2 regions of the Salinarimonas sp. NSM genome follow, and region 2 is predicted to be linked to the other one. Evidence: riboswitches for the same ligand, from Rfam matches in the RefSeq annotation. Region 2 holds a riboswitch; the other holds the start of a gene.
The links. Region 2 has a riboswitch for cobalamin ahead of ACTZWW_RS16630 (ABC transporter substrate-binding protein). Riboswitches for the same ligand answer to the same signal wherever they lie in the genome.
Positions count from the first base shown of each region.

Region 1: it holds a riboswitch for cobalamin, as region 2 does, so the genes downstream of both, ACTZWW_RS05935 (HupE/UreJ family protein) here and ACTZWW_RS16630 (ABC transporter substrate-binding protein) in region 2, are expected to answer to the same signal.

Region 1 covers NZ_JBQTCJ010000009.1:68,717-76,612, forward strand. Annotated here, with positions in the region: gene cobN (cobaltochelatase subunit CobN) at 1-2,220, opposite strand, end outside; gene cobW (cobalamin biosynthesis protein CobW) at 2,240-3,286, opposite strand; gene ACTZWW_RS05930 (DUF1636 family protein) at 3,297-3,713, opposite strand; gene ACTZWW_RS05935 (HupE/UreJ family protein) at 3,722-4,360, opposite strand; cobalamin riboswitch at 4,475-4,664, opposite strand; gene cobU (bifunctional adenosylcobinamide kinase/adenosylcobinamide-phosphate guanylyltransferase) at 4,697-5,233, shown strand; gene groL (chaperonin GroEL) at 5,344-6,999, opposite strand; gene groES (co-chaperone GroES) at 7,101-7,391, opposite strand; gene ACTZWW_RS05955 (DMT family transporter) at 7,542-7,896, opposite strand, start outside.
Region 2 covers NZ_JBQTCJ010000049.1:29,516-37,411, forward strand. Annotated here, with positions in the region: gene ACTZWW_RS16600 (3-keto-5-aminohexanoate cleavage protein) at 1-254, opposite strand, end outside; gene ACTZWW_RS16605 (gamma-glutamylcyclotransferase family protein) at 373-816, opposite strand; gene ACTZWW_RS16610 (acetyl-CoA carboxylase biotin carboxylase subunit) at 833-2,836, opposite strand; gene ACTZWW_RS16615 (hypothetical protein) at 2,941-3,426, opposite strand; gene ACTZWW_RS16620 (phosphodiester glycosidase family protein) at 3,629-4,396, opposite strand; gene ACTZWW_RS16625 (vWA domain-containing protein) at 4,393-5,568, opposite strand; cobalamin riboswitch at 5,709-5,932, shown strand; gene ACTZWW_RS16630 (ABC transporter substrate-binding protein) at 6,007-7,521, shown strand; gene ACTZWW_RS16635 (ABC transporter permease) at 7,526-7,896, shown strand, end outside.

The DNA.
Region 1 (7,896 bases), on a different contig from region 2:
GGGGATGGCGCGGGGGTCGAGGGTGGTGAGGTTGCGCCCCGTCGGCATCACGTCGACACGCCCGCGCGAGGGCGAGCCCGCCGGGCCGGGCGGGACGAAGCGGCCGTCGAGGGCGGCGAGCAGGCCCGCGCGCTCGCCGACGGCGCTCGCGCGGTCACCCGACACGCCGAAGACGTGGAGCCCGTCGCGGAAGGCGGTCTCGGCGAGGTCGCACAGGTGGGCGTCGAGCCGAGTCAGCGCCTCGTCCATGGGCGTGCCGGCGTCGACGCCGCAGGCCTGCGCGAGGCCGCTCGCCCGGGCGCGCTCGAGGATGTCGGCGGCGACGAGGGCGGCGCGGCGCGGGTCGAGCACCTGGGCCGACGAGAACTCCTCCACCCGCTCCTTCAGCGCCGCGGTCTCCCCGTCGAGCCCCGCCTCGGCGACGTCGGGCGTCAAGTGGCCGATCGTCACCGCGCCGATCCGGCGCTTCGCGGGAGCCGCCTCGCCGGGGTCGTCGACCACGAACGGGTAGACGACGGGCGTCGCGCCGGTGAGGAGCCGCGGCCAGTCGTCGGGGGCGAGCGCCACGGCCTTACCGGGGAGCCATTCGGTCGTGCCGTGGGTGCCGAGATGGATCAGCGCGTCGATGCGCTCGTGCTCGGCGAGGGCGGCGTAGAAGGCGCAATAGGCGTGGGTCGGGGGAAGGTTGGGGTCGTGGTAGGAGTCCTTGCGGTCGCCGCGTCCGCGATCGGGCTGGAGGGCGATCAGCAGCTTGCCTACGCGGATCACGCGGAAGACGAACGCGTCGCCCTCGCAGGCCGGATCGTCGGCGGGTGCGCCCCAGGTTTCGGCGAGCTCCGCCCGGCGGGCGGCGGGCAGGCGGGCGAGCCGGGTCTCGTAGGCGGGGAGCGGGACCCGCAGCGTCTCCGGCCCCGCGAGAAGAAGCGGGATCAGCGCCTTGGCGTCCACCGCGCGCGCGGCGTCGTAGCCGGCATCCGCGAGGAGATCGAGGATCGCCGCCGCGCTCGCCGGCGTGTCGAGTCCCACCGCGAAGCCGGTGCGGCCGCCACGGGCGGGGTAGTCTGACAGGACGAGCGCGAGCCGGCGCTCGACCCGCGGCGTCGCGGAGAGCCGCGCCCAGGCGGCGGCCTGGTCCGCCACGGCGTCGATCCCGGCGGGGTCGGGCGCGCTCTCGCGCCGGGCGAAGGCCAGCGCCGGGTCCGGCGCGGCCTCGGCCTTGAAGGCGATCGGCCCGGCGACGATGCGGCCGTCGAACTCGGGGAGCGCGATCTGCATGGCGAGATCCGCCGCCGAGAGCCCGCGCTCGGACGCCGCCCAGGCGTCCCGCGTCGTGCCGACGGGGATCGCCTGGATCACCGGGCAATCGGCGCCGTCGAGAACGAAGCCCGCGCCCTCGCGGGCGGAGAAGGCGGTGGTGGCGAGGATCACGGCGGGCTTGCGGGCGGCGAGCGCCCGGCGCAGCACGCCGACCGCCTCCGGGTCCTTCAGGCTCGACACCGCGAGCACGAGCGGAGCGAGCCCCCGTGTCGCCAGCGCCTCCGAGAGCGCCCGCGCCGGGCCGGTCTCGCCGGCGAGAACGGCCGAGCGGTAGACCAGGATCGGCGCGAGCGGACGGTCCGTGGGCAGGCGGGAGAGCGCCGCCTCGGGCGCCTCCGGCCCGTGCTCCGGCGACCAGGCGAAGCCCCGCGGCGTCGGGATCGGCGGAAGGACCGCCCCGCGCCGGCCGGCGAGCCAGGCGTCGATCCCGGCCAGCAGCCGGCCCATGTTCTCGACGCCGCCGGCGGTGAAGTAGGCTTCGAGCGCGTCGCAGCAGGCCTCTGGGACCGTGGAGAAATCCGCCAGCCGCGGGTCCGGGCGGTCGTCGCCGGGGATCACCGCCAGCGCCGTCCCGTTCGCCCGCGCGGTCTCGGCGAGCCGCTCCACCCCGTAGCGCCAGTAGTCGAGCCCGCCGAGGCAGCGTACCAGCACGAAGCGCGCCTTCGCGGCCGTGTTCTCGACCCAGAGGTCGACCGAGAGCGGATGCTTGAGCCGCCTCAGGGAGGCGAGGCGCAGGGACGGCTCCCCCGGCGTGCCGGCACGCGTCGCACCCCGCGCCGCCGCGAGCGCGGAGAGGTCCGAATCGGCGAAGGAGAGCACGAGGACGTCGCCGGGCGGTTGGGCCAGGTCGACGGCGCTCTCGCCCTCGTCGAGGGAGACCGTGCTCGCGGGCAGGAGGTGCATGGCGGGCGGCCCGCGTCCCTCAGCCGGCGAACGCGCGCGCGACCGCGTCGCGGTCGAAATCGTGCAGGCCGATGACGACGAGCGACCCCGCGCGCGGCTCGCCCGGCTTCCACGGCCGGTCGTAGCTCTGCGACACCCGCGTGCCGACGCCCTGGACGACGAGGCGCATCGGCTTGCCGGTGACCTCGACGAAGCCCTTGATGCGCAGCACGCCCGCGATCTCGGCGGCCTTCGCCACGCGCCGCATGAGGACCTCGGGGCTCTCGACCGCTGGGACCGGGATGGCCACGCTCTCGAAATCGTCGTGATCGTGCTCGCCCGCGTCGTCGTGGTGCGATGGCCGGGCGGCGAGGTCTCCCTCCGCGGCGGCGCCGAGCCCGATCAGCGCGGCCGGGTCCGCCCGACCGTGGGCGACCTCGAGGATCTCGACGGCGCGGGGCAGGTGCTCGCGGATGTCGGCGGCGACCCGGCGGCGCTCGTCCACCGACATCGCGTCGACCTTGTTGAGCACGACGACGTCGGCGCAGGCGAGCTGGTCCTCGAACACCTCCTCCAGCGGGTTGTCGTGGTCGACAGACGCGTCCCCGGCACGCTGCGCTGCGAGCTTGGCGGGATCGTGCGCGAACAGCCCGGACGCTACGGCGGGACCGTCCACGACGGCGACGACGCCGTCGACCGTCACGCGCGAGCGGATGGCGGGCCAGTTGAAGGCGTTCACCAGCGGCTTGGGCAGCGCGAGGCCCGAGGTCTCGATGAGGATGTGCTCGGGCGGGTTCGCCCGGTCGAGGAGCTTCGTCAGCGCCGGCACGAAGTCGTCGGCGACCGTGCAGCAGATGCAGCCGTTGGGCAGCTCGACGATGTCCTCGGCGGTGCAGCCCGCGATGCCGCAGCCCTCGAGGAACGAGCCGTCGAAGCCGAGATCGCCGAACTCGTTGACGAGGACGGCGATGCGCCGGCCGCCGGCGTTCTCGACGAGGTGGCGCACGAGGGTGGTCTTGCCGGCGCCGAGGAAGCCGGTGAGGACCGTGCAGGGGATCTTCGTCAGTGCTCTGGACAGGCTCGCCATGGGGCGGCTCCTATTCGGCGGCCGCCGGGGCGTCGCCCGGCAGCGGGGGGATGCGGGCGACGACGCCCGTCTTGAAGATCTGCGGGCGCTCGCGCCACGGGACGATCCCGTCGACGCTCGCGGCGTACCTGGCGAGCCCGTCGAGGATCTCGTCGACGTGCGTCGCCGGGTCGAGGTCGCCCCAGACGTAGGTCCAGCGATCCGGCGCGGTCGCCGCGACGGTGCAGGGGCGCTTGCAGACGGAGAGGCACGCGACCGGCTCGAGCCGCACCGGCAGCGGCGCGCCCGCCGCCGCGCGGGCGGTGAGAGCGTCCTCCAGCGCGCGCAGGAGGATCGCGCCGGGCCTGTCCTCCGTCGCGTCCGGCCCGCCTGCCGGACGGCAGGTGGTGCAGACGTGGACGACGATCTCCGCCGGGGGGACGCTCATCGCCGGGCTCAGGCGAAGGCGCCGAGGTTCGTCGCGAGGAAGCCCGCGCCGACGAGGGCCACGGCGAGCCCGGCCAGGCGCGCGGCCGCCGGCGGAGTCGCGGCGATGCCGGCCCAGATGCGCTGCGCGGCGAGCGACACGCCGGCCATGATCGCGCCCTGCACCACGACGAGCCCGCCGAGATAGGCCGCGAGCGGCGTCGTCTCGGCGCCGATGATCGTCTCCGCGAGCACGTGGCCGTGGATCAGGCCGGCGATCGCGAACAGGGTCGCGGCGGCGGCGAGGGGCAGGGTCGGGCGCAGCGCCGCGACGAGGCCGAGCGCGACGAGCGACAGCGAGACGAGCGCCTCGCCGAGCGGCAGGTCGACGGCGGCGGCATGGATGCCGACGCCGGCGACCATCGCCAGCAGCCAGGCGGCGGGGAGCGTGAAGGCCCGCCCGAAGCGCGCCGAGATCAGGCCGACAGCCAGCAGCGCGGCGAGGTGATCGATGCCGATGATCGGATGGCCGAAGCCGGAGAGCAGGCCCTCCGTGAACGTCGCGGGCGTGGTGCCGCCCATCGGATGGTGGGCGAGCGCCGGCGTCGCGGCGAGGAGGCCCGCGGCGATCAGCAGGATACGGGTCTTCGGCGTGCTTCGTCCGGTCATGTCGCTCTCCGTCGGCGCCGGCGGCGCTCGTGCTTCTCGCTTCCACGGAGAGACGCGGCCGGCGGCGGATGCCGATCGACCGGCGAACTCCCCGGCGCACCCCGGCCGGAAAGCCCATGAAAGCCTGCGACGGCAGGTCTCCTGGCTCGCGGGTCGCGGCCCTTGTCGCTCAGCCTTCCCGGGACGGACCCAGTGGACTATGAGAGCGACGGGCTCTCCGCTCACAGTTGCGGGGGCAGCTGCGGTGTCTCACCGCATTCCCTTTTCACCCCGTCGCCGGGGCACCGTCGCCACCATGATTAGCCGTCGCGCCCTCGAACTTCAACGGCCTCGCGCATGACCCCGGAGAAGCCCTTACGGGGCGCCTTGCCCCGCTCGACCTTCGTCCTGGGCGGCGCGCGCTCCGGCAAGAGCCGGCACGCCGAGGCGCTGGTCGAGGCCTGCGCGCCGCCGTGGGTCTACGTGGCGACCGCGCAGGCCTTCGATTCGGAGATGGAGGCGCGCATCGCCGAGCACCGCGCCCGCCGGCCGCAGGGCTGGATCACGCGCGACGCGCCGCTCGACCTGCCGGAGGCGATCCGCGAGGGGCCGGCGGGGGCGCCGATCCTGGTCGACTGCCTGACCCTGTGGGTGACGAACCTGATCCTCGCCGAGCGCGACGTCGCCGCGGCCGGCACGGCGCTCGAGGCCGCCTGCCGGGGCGCGCCGGGGCCGGTCGTGCTCGTGTCGAACGAGGTCGGGCTCGGCATCGTCCCCGACAACGCGCTGGCCCGGCGCTTCCGCGACGAGGCGGGCCGCCTGCACCAGCGGCTCGCCGCCGCGGCGGACGCCGTGACGTTCATGGTGGCGGGCCTGCCGATGCGGGTGAAGTGAGGAGCGGGCGCCGAGCCGTGCGCTGCGCCCCGGCCCGAACAGAGAGAGGCCCCCGGGTCTCCCCGGGGGCCTCCTGATCATCCTCGCGCGGTGCGGGAGGGGCGCCGGGCTCAGAAGCCCATGTCGCCCATGCCACCCATGCCACCCATGCCGCCGCCGCCACCGCCGCCGCCGGCGGACTCGCGCTTGGGCGCCTCGGCGATCATCGCCTCGGTGGTGATCAGCAGGCCCGCCACGGAGGCGGCGTCCTGGAGGGCGGTGCGCACGACCTTGGCCGGGTCGACGATGCCGGCCTGCAGCATGTCGACGTACTCCTCGGTCTGGGCGTTGAAGCCGTAGGTCTCGGAGGCGTTGTCCTGGATCCGGCCGACGACGATCGAGCCCTCGACGCCGGAGTTCTCGGCGATCTGGCGGATCGGCTGCTCGAGCGCGCGCAGCACGATCTTGATGCCGGCGCGGATGTCCGGGTTGTCGGAGGTGAGCTTCTCGACCGCCTTCTTGGCGCGCAGCAGCGCGGTGCCGCCGCCGGGGACGATGCCTTCCTCGACCGCCGCGCGGGTGGCGTTCAGCGCGTCGTCGACGCGGTCCTTCTTCTCCTTGACCTCGACCTCGGTGGCGCCGCCGACGCGGATGACGGCCACGCCGCCCGCGAGCTTGGCGAGACGCTCCTGGAGCTTCTCACGGTCGTAGTCCGAGGAGGTCTCCTCGATCTGCGCCTTGATCTGCTGGACGCGGGCCTCGATGTCGTCCTTCGAGCCGGCGCCGTCGATGATCGTGGTGTTCTCCTTCTCGATGCGCACGCGCTTGGCGCGGCCGAGCATGTCGAGCGTCACGTTCTCGAGCTTGATGCCGAGGTCCTCGGAGACGGCGGTGCCGCCCGTGAGGATGGCGATGTCCTCGAGCATCGCCTTGCGGCGGTCGCCGAAGCCCGGGGCCTTGACGGCCGCGACCTTGAGGCCGCCGCGCAGCTTGTTGACGACGAGCGTGGCGAGCGCCTCGCCCTCGATGTCCTCGGCGACGATCAGCAGCGGCTTGCCCGACTGCACGACCGACTCGAGGATCGGCAGCATCGCCTGGAGCGAGGAGAGCTTCTTCTCGTGGATGAGGATGTAGGGATCGTCGAGCTCGGCGATCATCTTCTCCGCATTCGTGATGAAGTACGGGGAGAGATAGCCGCGGTCGAACTGCATGCCCTCGACGATGTCGACCTCGGTCTCGGCGGTCTTCGCCTCCTCGACCGTGATGACGCCCTCGTTGCCGACCTTCTGCATCGCGTTGGCGATCATCTCGCCGATCAGCGCGTCGCCGTTGGCGGAGATGGTGCCGACCTGGGCGACCTCGCCGGTCGAGGCGACCTTCCGGGCGCGGGCCTGGATGTCCGCGACGGCCGCGGCGGTCGCCATGTCGACGCCGCGCTTGAGGTCCATCGGGTTCATGCCCGCGGCCACCGCCTTGGCGCCCTCCTTGACGATCGACTGGGCGAGAACGGTCGCGGTCGTCGTGCCGTCGCCGGCGAGGTCGTTGGTCTTCGAGGCCACCTCGCGCACCATCTGGGCGCCCATGTTCTCGAACTTGTCGGCGAGCTCGATCTCCTTGGCGACGGTGACGCCGTCCTTGGTGATGCGGGGCGCGCCGAACGACTTCTCGATGACGACGTTGCGGCCCTTCGGGCCGAGCGTCACCTTCACCGCGTCGGCGAGGATGTCGACGCCGCGCAGCATGCGCTCGCGGGCGTCGGCCGAGAATTTCACTTCCTTGGCTGCCATGTGCTCATTTTCCTTGCATGTGCGGCCCTCGGGGCCGGCGCGGAGGCCGGCGCGCGGCGAGGGTCGATCGTTCGGACGGAGTCGACGCGGGTGCCGTCCGCTTACGCGGCGACGACGCCCATGATGTCGCTCTCCTTCATGATCAGGAGATCCTGACCGTCGATGCGCACCTCGGTGCCGGACCACTTGCCGAACAGCACGCGGTCGCCGGCCTTGACGTCCAGCGGCTGGACCTTGCCGGTCTCGTCGCGGGCGCCCGGACCGACCGCCACGATCTCGCCCTCCTGGGGCTTCTCCTTGGCGGTGTCGGGGATGATGATCCCGCCCTTCGTCTTCTCCTCCGCCTCGATACGGCGGACGACGACGCGGTCGTGCAGGGGACGGAAGTTCATGGGGTGGCGTCCTCTATGCAGGCGGGGCGCGGTCGGATAGAACACGCCCGCCGTCAGGGTTGCTCGTGGCTGTTAGCACTCACGCGAAGGGAGTGCCAAAGCATGCCCGCGAGATAGGCGGGATGGGGCGTGCTGTCAAGGACGACGCGCCTATCGCCGCGTCGCCACCACCGCCCCGGCCACGATCAGCCCCGCGCCGGCGAGCGTCGCCCAGCCCGGCACCTCCCCGAACAGCACGAGCCCCAGGGCCGCCGCCCAGACCAGCGCCGTGTAGTCGATCGGCGCGATGCGCGCGGCCTCCGCCGAGCGGAAGGCGCGCGCCAGCAGGAGGTGGCCGCCGACGCCGAGCGTGCCGACGAGGCAGAACAGGAGGGCGAGGTCGCCCGTGAGCGGTTCCCAGACGTAGACCGCGGGGCCCGCGAGCACGAGGGCGGGGAACAGGTGCTGGAGCGCCACGATCGTGACGACCCCGTCGATGCGCGCCCTCGCACGCACCAGCACCATG
Region 2 (7,896 bases):
CCGGCGGCGTCGCGCACCGCGGCGATCGCCTCGCGGTACAAGCCGGGGTCGAGGCTGTGGCGGCCCTCGCGGTCGCGCACGTGCAGATGGATCATCGCCGCACCGGCGCTCTGTGCCGCGCGGGCCACGGCGGCGCACTCCCCCGCCGTCAGCGGCAGGGCGGGATGATCCGCCTTCGTCCGCCGGCCCCCGTTCGGCGCCACCGCGATGAAGGTGGGCGCATAGAGCGCGCCGCGTCGTTCGTTGTCGGTCATCCAGCGTCCCGCATCCGTGTTTTTCCGAAGTATGCGCGAAGCCGCGCCGACACGGAAGGGCATTGGTTACAGAAAGGCGAATTCGTTCCACGGAGAACGTCGTGCGACGGCAATCCAGTCAGGAATGGCGCCTTTGCGCCGCGTCCGGGTGCAGGGCCCGCAGCGTCGCGAGCCAGCTCGGCGGCAGCCCGGCGGCCTCCGCGGCGGCGACGACCGATTCGAGGTAGCCCGGCTGCGGCGTGCCGCCCTCGCTGGCGCGGCCCACGTAGACGATCGCGCGGCGCGCGCCCTTCTCGGTCAGCACCGGCTGCACGAGCTTCGTGTACAGCCCGGTGTGGAGGCTCTCCCAGCGGTCGAGCGCCGGGACGTCGCGCAGCGCGAGGTCCCACAGCACGCCCCACACGGCGCCGTGCGGCGCGCGCGCGACGCTCGCCCAGCCCTCGCGCATGATCACGACACGGTGGCGCATCAGCCGCGCGGTGCCTATCGGCCGCGAGGCGGGGCAGCGGGCAGCCATCTGCGTGCGGTCCATGTTGGACCCGTAGGCGAAGTAGAGCGGCATCGGGCGTGCGTGCGCGTCAGGCGAACTCGAGGATCACGGCATCGACGGCGAGGCTGTCGCCCTCCTCGGCGTGGATGGCCGCGACGGTGCCGTCGCGCTCGGCGCGCAGCACGTTCTCCATCTTCATGGCCTCGACGATCGCGAGCGGCTCGCCCGCCTTCACCTCCTGGCCGACCTCGGCCATCAGCGCCTTGACGAGGCCCGGCATCGGGCACAGCAGCTGCTTGGACGTGTCCGCCGGCACCTTCTCGGGCATCAGCTCGACGAAACGCGCCTCCGCTGCGGTGAAGGCCTTGGCCTTCGCCGAGGCGCCCTGGTGCTGCAGGAAGACGCCGTTGACGATCGGGCGAACCTGCACCGCGATCGCGACGTCCGCGACGGTGCCCTCCCACACCGGGTCGCCGGGCCGCCAGCCGCTCGCGACCGGCACCGCGCCGCCGTCGGAGAAGCCGATCACGACGATTCCGTCGGGGCGTTCGTCCACCGTGACGTCGAAGCGCTGCTTCTCCAGCATGACGACGCGCTCGCGCGAGACGTGGAGCTCGCGCCCGAGCATCTGGCCCGAGATCGTGCGCTTGCGCCGCGCCTCGAGATAGTCGATCCACGCCGCCACCGCCGCCATGCGGGTCGCGACCACGCCCGCGGGCTCCGGCGCCTGGAAGCCCTCGGGAAACTCCTCTGCGATGAAGGCCGTCGACAGCGCCCCCTCGCGCCAGCGCGGGTTCTGCATGATCGCGGTGAGGAAGGGGATGTTGTGGCGGATGCCGTCGATGGCGAAAGCGTCGAGGGCCCGCGACTGCGCGTCGATGGCCGCCTCGCGGGTCGGAGCGTGGGTGACGAGCTTGGCGATCATCGGATCGTACCAGATCGAGATCTCCCCGCCTTCCTCGACGCCGGTGTCGTTGCGTACGGTGACGCCGTCCGCGCTGCCCTCCGCCGGCGGGCGGTAGATGGTCAGCCGACCCGTCGAGGGCAGGAAGCTGCGCGTCGGGTCCTCGGCGTAGATGCGGCTCTCGATCGACCATCCGTCGAGGCGAACGTCGTCCTGGGTCCAGCGGAGCCGCTCGCCGGCGGCGACGCGGATCATCTCCTCGACGAGATCGATGCCGGTGATCATCTCGGTGACCGGGTGCTCGACCTGGAGGCGCGTGTTCATCTCGAGGAAGTAGAAGGACTTGTCCTGCCCCGCCACGAACTCGACCGTGCCGGCCGAGTCGTAGCCGACCGCCCTGGCGAGGGCGACCGCCTGCTCGCCCATGAGGCGGCGGGTCTGCGGGTCGAGCAGGGGCGAGGGCGCCTCCTCGACGACCTTCTGGTTGCGGCGCTGGATCGAGCATTCGCGCTCGGACACCCAGATGCAGTTGCCGTGCTTGTCGCCGAGCACCTGGATCTCGATGTGGCGGGGCTGGGTGATGAACTTCTCGACGAAGACCCGGTCGTCGCCGAAGGAGCTCGCCGCCTCCGAGCGCGCCCGCGCGAAGCCCTCGGCCACCTCGTCCTTCGACCAGGCGATGCGCATGCCCTTGCCGCCGCCGCCGGCCGAGGCCTTGAGCATGACGGGAAAGCCGATCTCCTCGGCGATGGCGATCGCGTGCTCCGGGCTCTCGATGACGCCGAGGAAGCCCGGCACCGTCGAGACCTTCGCGGCGGCGGCCGCCTTCTTCGATTCGATCTTGTCGCCCATCGCGGCGATGGCGCCGGGATTGGGGCCGATGAAGACGATGCCGGCCTCCGCCAGCGCCTTGGGGAAGGCCTCGCGCTCGGAGAGGAAGCCGTAGCCCGGGTGCACCGCCTGCGCGCCGGTCTTCCGGCAGGCCTCGACGATCTTCTCGATGACGAGGTAGCTCTCGGCCGCCGCCGCCGGGCCGATGTGCACCGCCTCGTCCGCCATGTCGACGTGCACCGCATCGCGATCGGCGTCGGAATAGACGGCGACCGTCGCGATTCCCATCTTGCGTGCGGTCTTGATCACGCGGCAGGCGATCTCGCCGCGATTGGCGATGAGGATCTTGTCGAACATGAACGCGGGCCTCGCTGGTCGTCGGTGAGACGCCCCGAGGTTCTAGCGACCCGCGGCGGGTCTCGTCCACGCCTCTTTCGACTGAGAGGCGCGCCGCGCGCCGGTCACGCCGCGCGGTCGGCCTTGCGCGCCGCGTCCTTGAGCCGCTTGGGCACCTCGGGCGCGTCGAGGACGTCGCGCATGCGCATGACACCGCCGCGCATGACGAAGACGAGCAGCGTCTCGTCGACCCGGTGCGCCTCGCGCACCATCTGCGCGACGGCGCGCCGGGCGTTCTCGCTCGGGCCGCCGCAGGCGTTGACAGAGGTGACGAGCCAGCGGGCGAGCCCGGAATCGACGACGCCGGTGGGGCGCGCGCCCCACACGACGAAGTCGACGACGAGGGATGCGAACAGCTCCGACCAGGCCTGCGCGGCCGCCTCGTCCGCCCGCTTCACGGTGCGGTCGAGCGCGATGAGGACGTCCGCCTCCTCGCGCGTGGCGATGCCCACCTCGAGGGCGATGGTGCGCAGTCGCGCCACGTCCTCGAGGGTCATCGTCCGGTTCTCGCAGATATTGTCGGCGAATTCGCGCAAAGCTTGATCGATCATGTTCGACGCCTCCCCGGTCTTCGTTGTCGCGACCGGTGTGTTGGTTCGTACGAGGACTGTGATCGATACCGCTTGGGGGAGTGTTAATCCGAAAGCGTCAACACGCGTTCAGGTTAAGCGCACGTGCGCGGGAATGGTTTCGCGATGCTTGCCGCCCGCCGAGCCGCCGCCCGGATCGCGTCGCCCGGCGGGAGCGGTGGCCTCAGTCGCCCCGCGCGTAGGCCGCGATGATCGGGCCGAGCGGCGCCCAGCCGTCGCCGGTGCGGCCGAGATGGGGGGCGTAGAGGCTCGGCACGAGGCCGCCGTCGAGGAAGAGCGCGTCCTCCGTGCCGAGCCCGTCGCGGAACAGGCGGGCGAAGGTGTGGAAGGAGACCGGCTCCTCCGAGATCGCGAACCAGATCTCTCCATCCTCGCCGACGCCCACGCCGTTGCGGCGCTTGAGCGAATCGGAGCCGGGGATGAAGCGCGGGTGGAGCTCGCCCTGGATGACGAGCATCGGCCCCGACTGGGTGGCGAGCGTCGCGTTGGGCCGCGCCGCGCGATAGGCCTCGGTGGTCATGACCCCGGCGGTGCCGCCGGCGACGAAGAAGACGCCGTTGGGCTTCATGTGGAAGTTGCCCGGCCCGTCGTTGGTGTTGAGGGGCGCGATCGTCTCGCCCTGCTCGACATGGAGCCCGATCGGGTCGAGCTTCATGTCGTACATGCCGGCGTTCATGGCGAAGACGAGCGGCGCGCCCTCGATCTCCTGCGGCAGGGCCGAGAAGCGCCCGAGCGGACGCCCGTCCTCGCCGGCCGCGAACAGCCGCAGGTCATGGTCGCGCGGATCGACGACGCACACGGTGAAGCGCGCACCGTCGAAGGTCCGTGGCGCGCAGGGCTCGGCGGGCGAGGCGGCGGCGGGCACGGCTGCCGCGAGAAGCCCGCAGAGCAGGGCGCGCAGGATTGTCGTCGGAAGAAGTCTCATGCTCATCGCACCAATTCCCGCATCGCCCGGTCGAGCCCGTCGAGCGTCAGCGGGAACATGCGCCCGCCCATCAGCCGCGAGACGAGGCCGATCGACTGGGTGTGGCCCCAATGCGCCTCCGGCACGGGGTTGAGCCAGGCGGCGCGGCCGAAATGCGCGGTCAGGCGCTCGAGCCAGGCCTGGCCGGGCTCCTCGTTCCAGTGCTCCACCGAGCCGCCGGGGATCAGGATCTCGTAGGGGCTCATCGAGGCGTCGCCGACGAAGACCGCCCGATAGTCCGGCCCGAAGGTGCGGATCACGTCGAGGGTGGGGATCGTCTGCGCATGGCGGCGGCGGTTGTCGCGCCACAGGCCCTCGTAGGGGCAATTGTGGAAGTAGAAGTGCTCGAAATGCTTGAACTCCGCCCGCGCGGCGGAGAAGAGCTCCTCGGCGCGCTCGATGTGCCAGTCCATCGAGCCGCCGACGTCGAGGAAGAGCAGCACCTTGACCGCGTTGCGCCGCTCCGGGCGCATCTTGACGTCGAGAAAGCCCTGGCGGGCGGTCTCGCGGATGGTGCCGTCGAGGTCGAGCTCGTCGGCGGCGCCGGTGCGGGCGAAGCGGCGCAGGCGCCGCAGCGCGACGCGCATGTTGCGCGTGCCGAGCTCGACCTGGTCGTCCAGGTCCTTGAACTCCCGCTTGTCCCAGACCTTCACGGCGCGGAAGTTGCGGTTGCCGTCCTGGCCGATGCGGATGCCTTCGGGGTTGTACCCGTAGGCGCCGAAGGGCGAGGTGCCCGCCGTGCCGATCCACTTCGAGCCGCCCTGGTGGCGGCCCTTCTGCTCGGCGAGGCGCTGCTTCAGCTCGTCCATCAGCCGGTCCCAGCCCCGGGCCTCGATCTCGGCCTTCTCCTCGGGCGTCAGGTAGCGCTCGGCGATCTTGCGCAGCCATTCCTCCGGGATCTCCGCGGCCTCGAGCGCCTCGCCCATCGTGCCGAGCCCCCTGAACACGCGGGAGAACACGCGGTCGAACTTGTCGAGGTTGCGCTCGTCCTTCACCAGCGCGGCGCGGGAGAGGTAGTAGAAATCCTCCACCCGCTTGCCCGCGAGATCGCGCTCCAGCGCGCCGAGCAGCGTCAGGTACTCGCGCAGCGAGACGGGGATGCGCGCGGCGCGCAGCTCGGCGAAGAAGGTGGTCAGCATGGCGGGCAGTGTGGCGGCGCTCGTCCGCCCGTGCAAGCGCGACCGCTTGACCGGCCAGCGCCGCCAAGATACGTTATGTTATAGCGTTACATCTCTGGAGGCGAAGAAAGGCTGCGGCGGCTTGACGCGCCGGTGGAAGCGGATAGCGTGCCCCCGTCGGTTCCCCGAAAGGGGACGAAGAGGGAACCCGGTGAGGGCCGGCCGCGCGAGCGGCGGGCGCGACTCCGGGGCTGCCCCCGCAACTGTGAGCGGAGAGCTTCCTCCCATCATGCCACTGGCCGCCGGGCGCCCGCCCGGGAGCCGGGAAGGCGGGGGGCGGCGACGACCCGCGAGCCAGGAGACCTGCCGACCTCGGCGACCGCCGAGACGACTGCCACGAGACGGGCGGGGAGGCCCGGAGGAGTGACCATGATTCGCGACCCGAGGCACGCCGCGCGCGTGCCCGCTGTCCATAGGTTCGCCATCGCCCGCCGCACGCTGCTCGCGGCCGGCCTGGCGAGCGCCGCGGTGCTCGTCGCCGCCCCGGCGATCGCCGCCGATCCCGCGCCCCTCGTCGTCGCCAAGACCTTCGTGACGCAGAGCCTCGACCCGGTCGACGGCTCGGCCGGCTGGGCGCTCGTCTCCCACGGGATCGCGGAGGGGCTCTTCACGGTCTCGCGCGAGGGGACGATCGTGCCGCTCCTCGCCGAGGCGGCCGAGCGCCGCGACGACGGCGCCTGGATCGTGACGCTCGCCGAAGGCCGCACGTTCTCCGACGGCACGCCGGTCGACGCCGAGGCGGTCGCCGCCGCCCTGAACAGGACGGGCGCCGAGAACCCGGCGGCGCGCGCCAGCGCCGGACGCCTCGCCTTCACGCCGCTCGACGCGGGGACGCTCCTCGTCGAGACCGAGCGGCCGACGCCGATCCTGCCGTCGATCCTGGCGGAATGGGCCTTCCCGGTCTACCGGCAGACGGACGCCGGCCCGATCTTCACCGGCCCCTACGCCGTCGCCGCCTTCGAGCCCGGCGCGCGCATGGCGCTCGCGCCGAACCCGCACTACCCGAACGCCGAGGCCCGCGTGCCGATCGACCTGCGGCGGGTCGGCGACGGGCAGGCGATGGCGATCGCCCTGGCGGCGGGCGAGGTCGACCTCGCCTTCAACCTGCCGGTGGAGACGCTCTCGATGCTGCGGGCTCGCGAGGGCGTGAGCGTGCGCTCCTTCCCCGTCGCCTACCAGTACATGATGTTCATGAACACGCGCGCGGGCCCGCTCGCCGACCCGGCCGTGCGCCGCGCGATCGACCGCGCCGTGGACCGCGCGACGCTCGTCGCGGCCATCCGCGCCGGGCGCCCGGCGACGGGTGCCTTCGCCGACGCGTATCCCTTCGCCGCCGACGTCGTGCCCGCCCACGATCCGGACGAGGCGCGGCGCCTGCTCGAGGAGGCCGGCTGGCACCTCGGCACGGACGGCGTGCGCGCCAAGGACGGCGAGCGGCTCGTGCTCGACCTCGTCGCCTACCCGCAGCGGCCCGATCTCGTCACGCTCCAGCCGGTGCTGCGCGCCGCGCTCGCCGAGATCGGCGTCGGGGTGACGACGCGGGTGACGGAGCAGCCCAACGACGTCGCGTCCGGCGGCGACTTCGACCTCCTGCTCTGGGCCCAGCACACGGCGCCCGCGGGCGATCCGGCCTTCTTCCTCTCGCTCTTCCTCGGGAGCGAGGGCGCGCGCAACTATTCCGGCTGGTCGTCGGGCGCGCTCGACGCTCTCGTCGCGGAGCTGGCGAGCGCCGAGGACCCCGCCGAGCGCCTGCGCCTCGCGCGGGAGGCTCAGGCGTTGGCGGCCGAGGGCGCGCCGGTGGCCTACCTCGTGACGCCGGAATGGCACGTGGGCCTCTCCGACCGGCTCGCCGGCTACGAGCCCTGGGGCTCGGACTACTACGTCATCCGCCCAGACCTCGCGCCGGCGGATTGAGCGCATGGCGACGGCGCTGCGGGGCGGCGCGGGGTTCCTCGGCGCATGGCTGCTCGTGACCGCGGCGGCCTTCGCGCTGGTGCGTGCCATGCCGGGGGACCCGGTCGAGATGCTGCTCGCGGCGGGCAACGTCGCGCCGACGCCGGACGCCGTCGCGGCGCTGCGCGCCGCCTTCGGGCTCGACCGGCCCCTGCCGGCGCAGTTCGCCGCGTGGCTCGGCGGCTTCCTGACGCTGGACTGGGGGGTCTCTCCGGTGACCGGCCGGCCGATCCTGGCCGACGTCGCGGCCCGCGCGCCGTGGTCGGCGGCGATCGGCGCGGGCGGGCTCGGGGCGGCGGTCGCGGGCGGCTTCGCGCTCGGCTTCGCCGCGGCGGC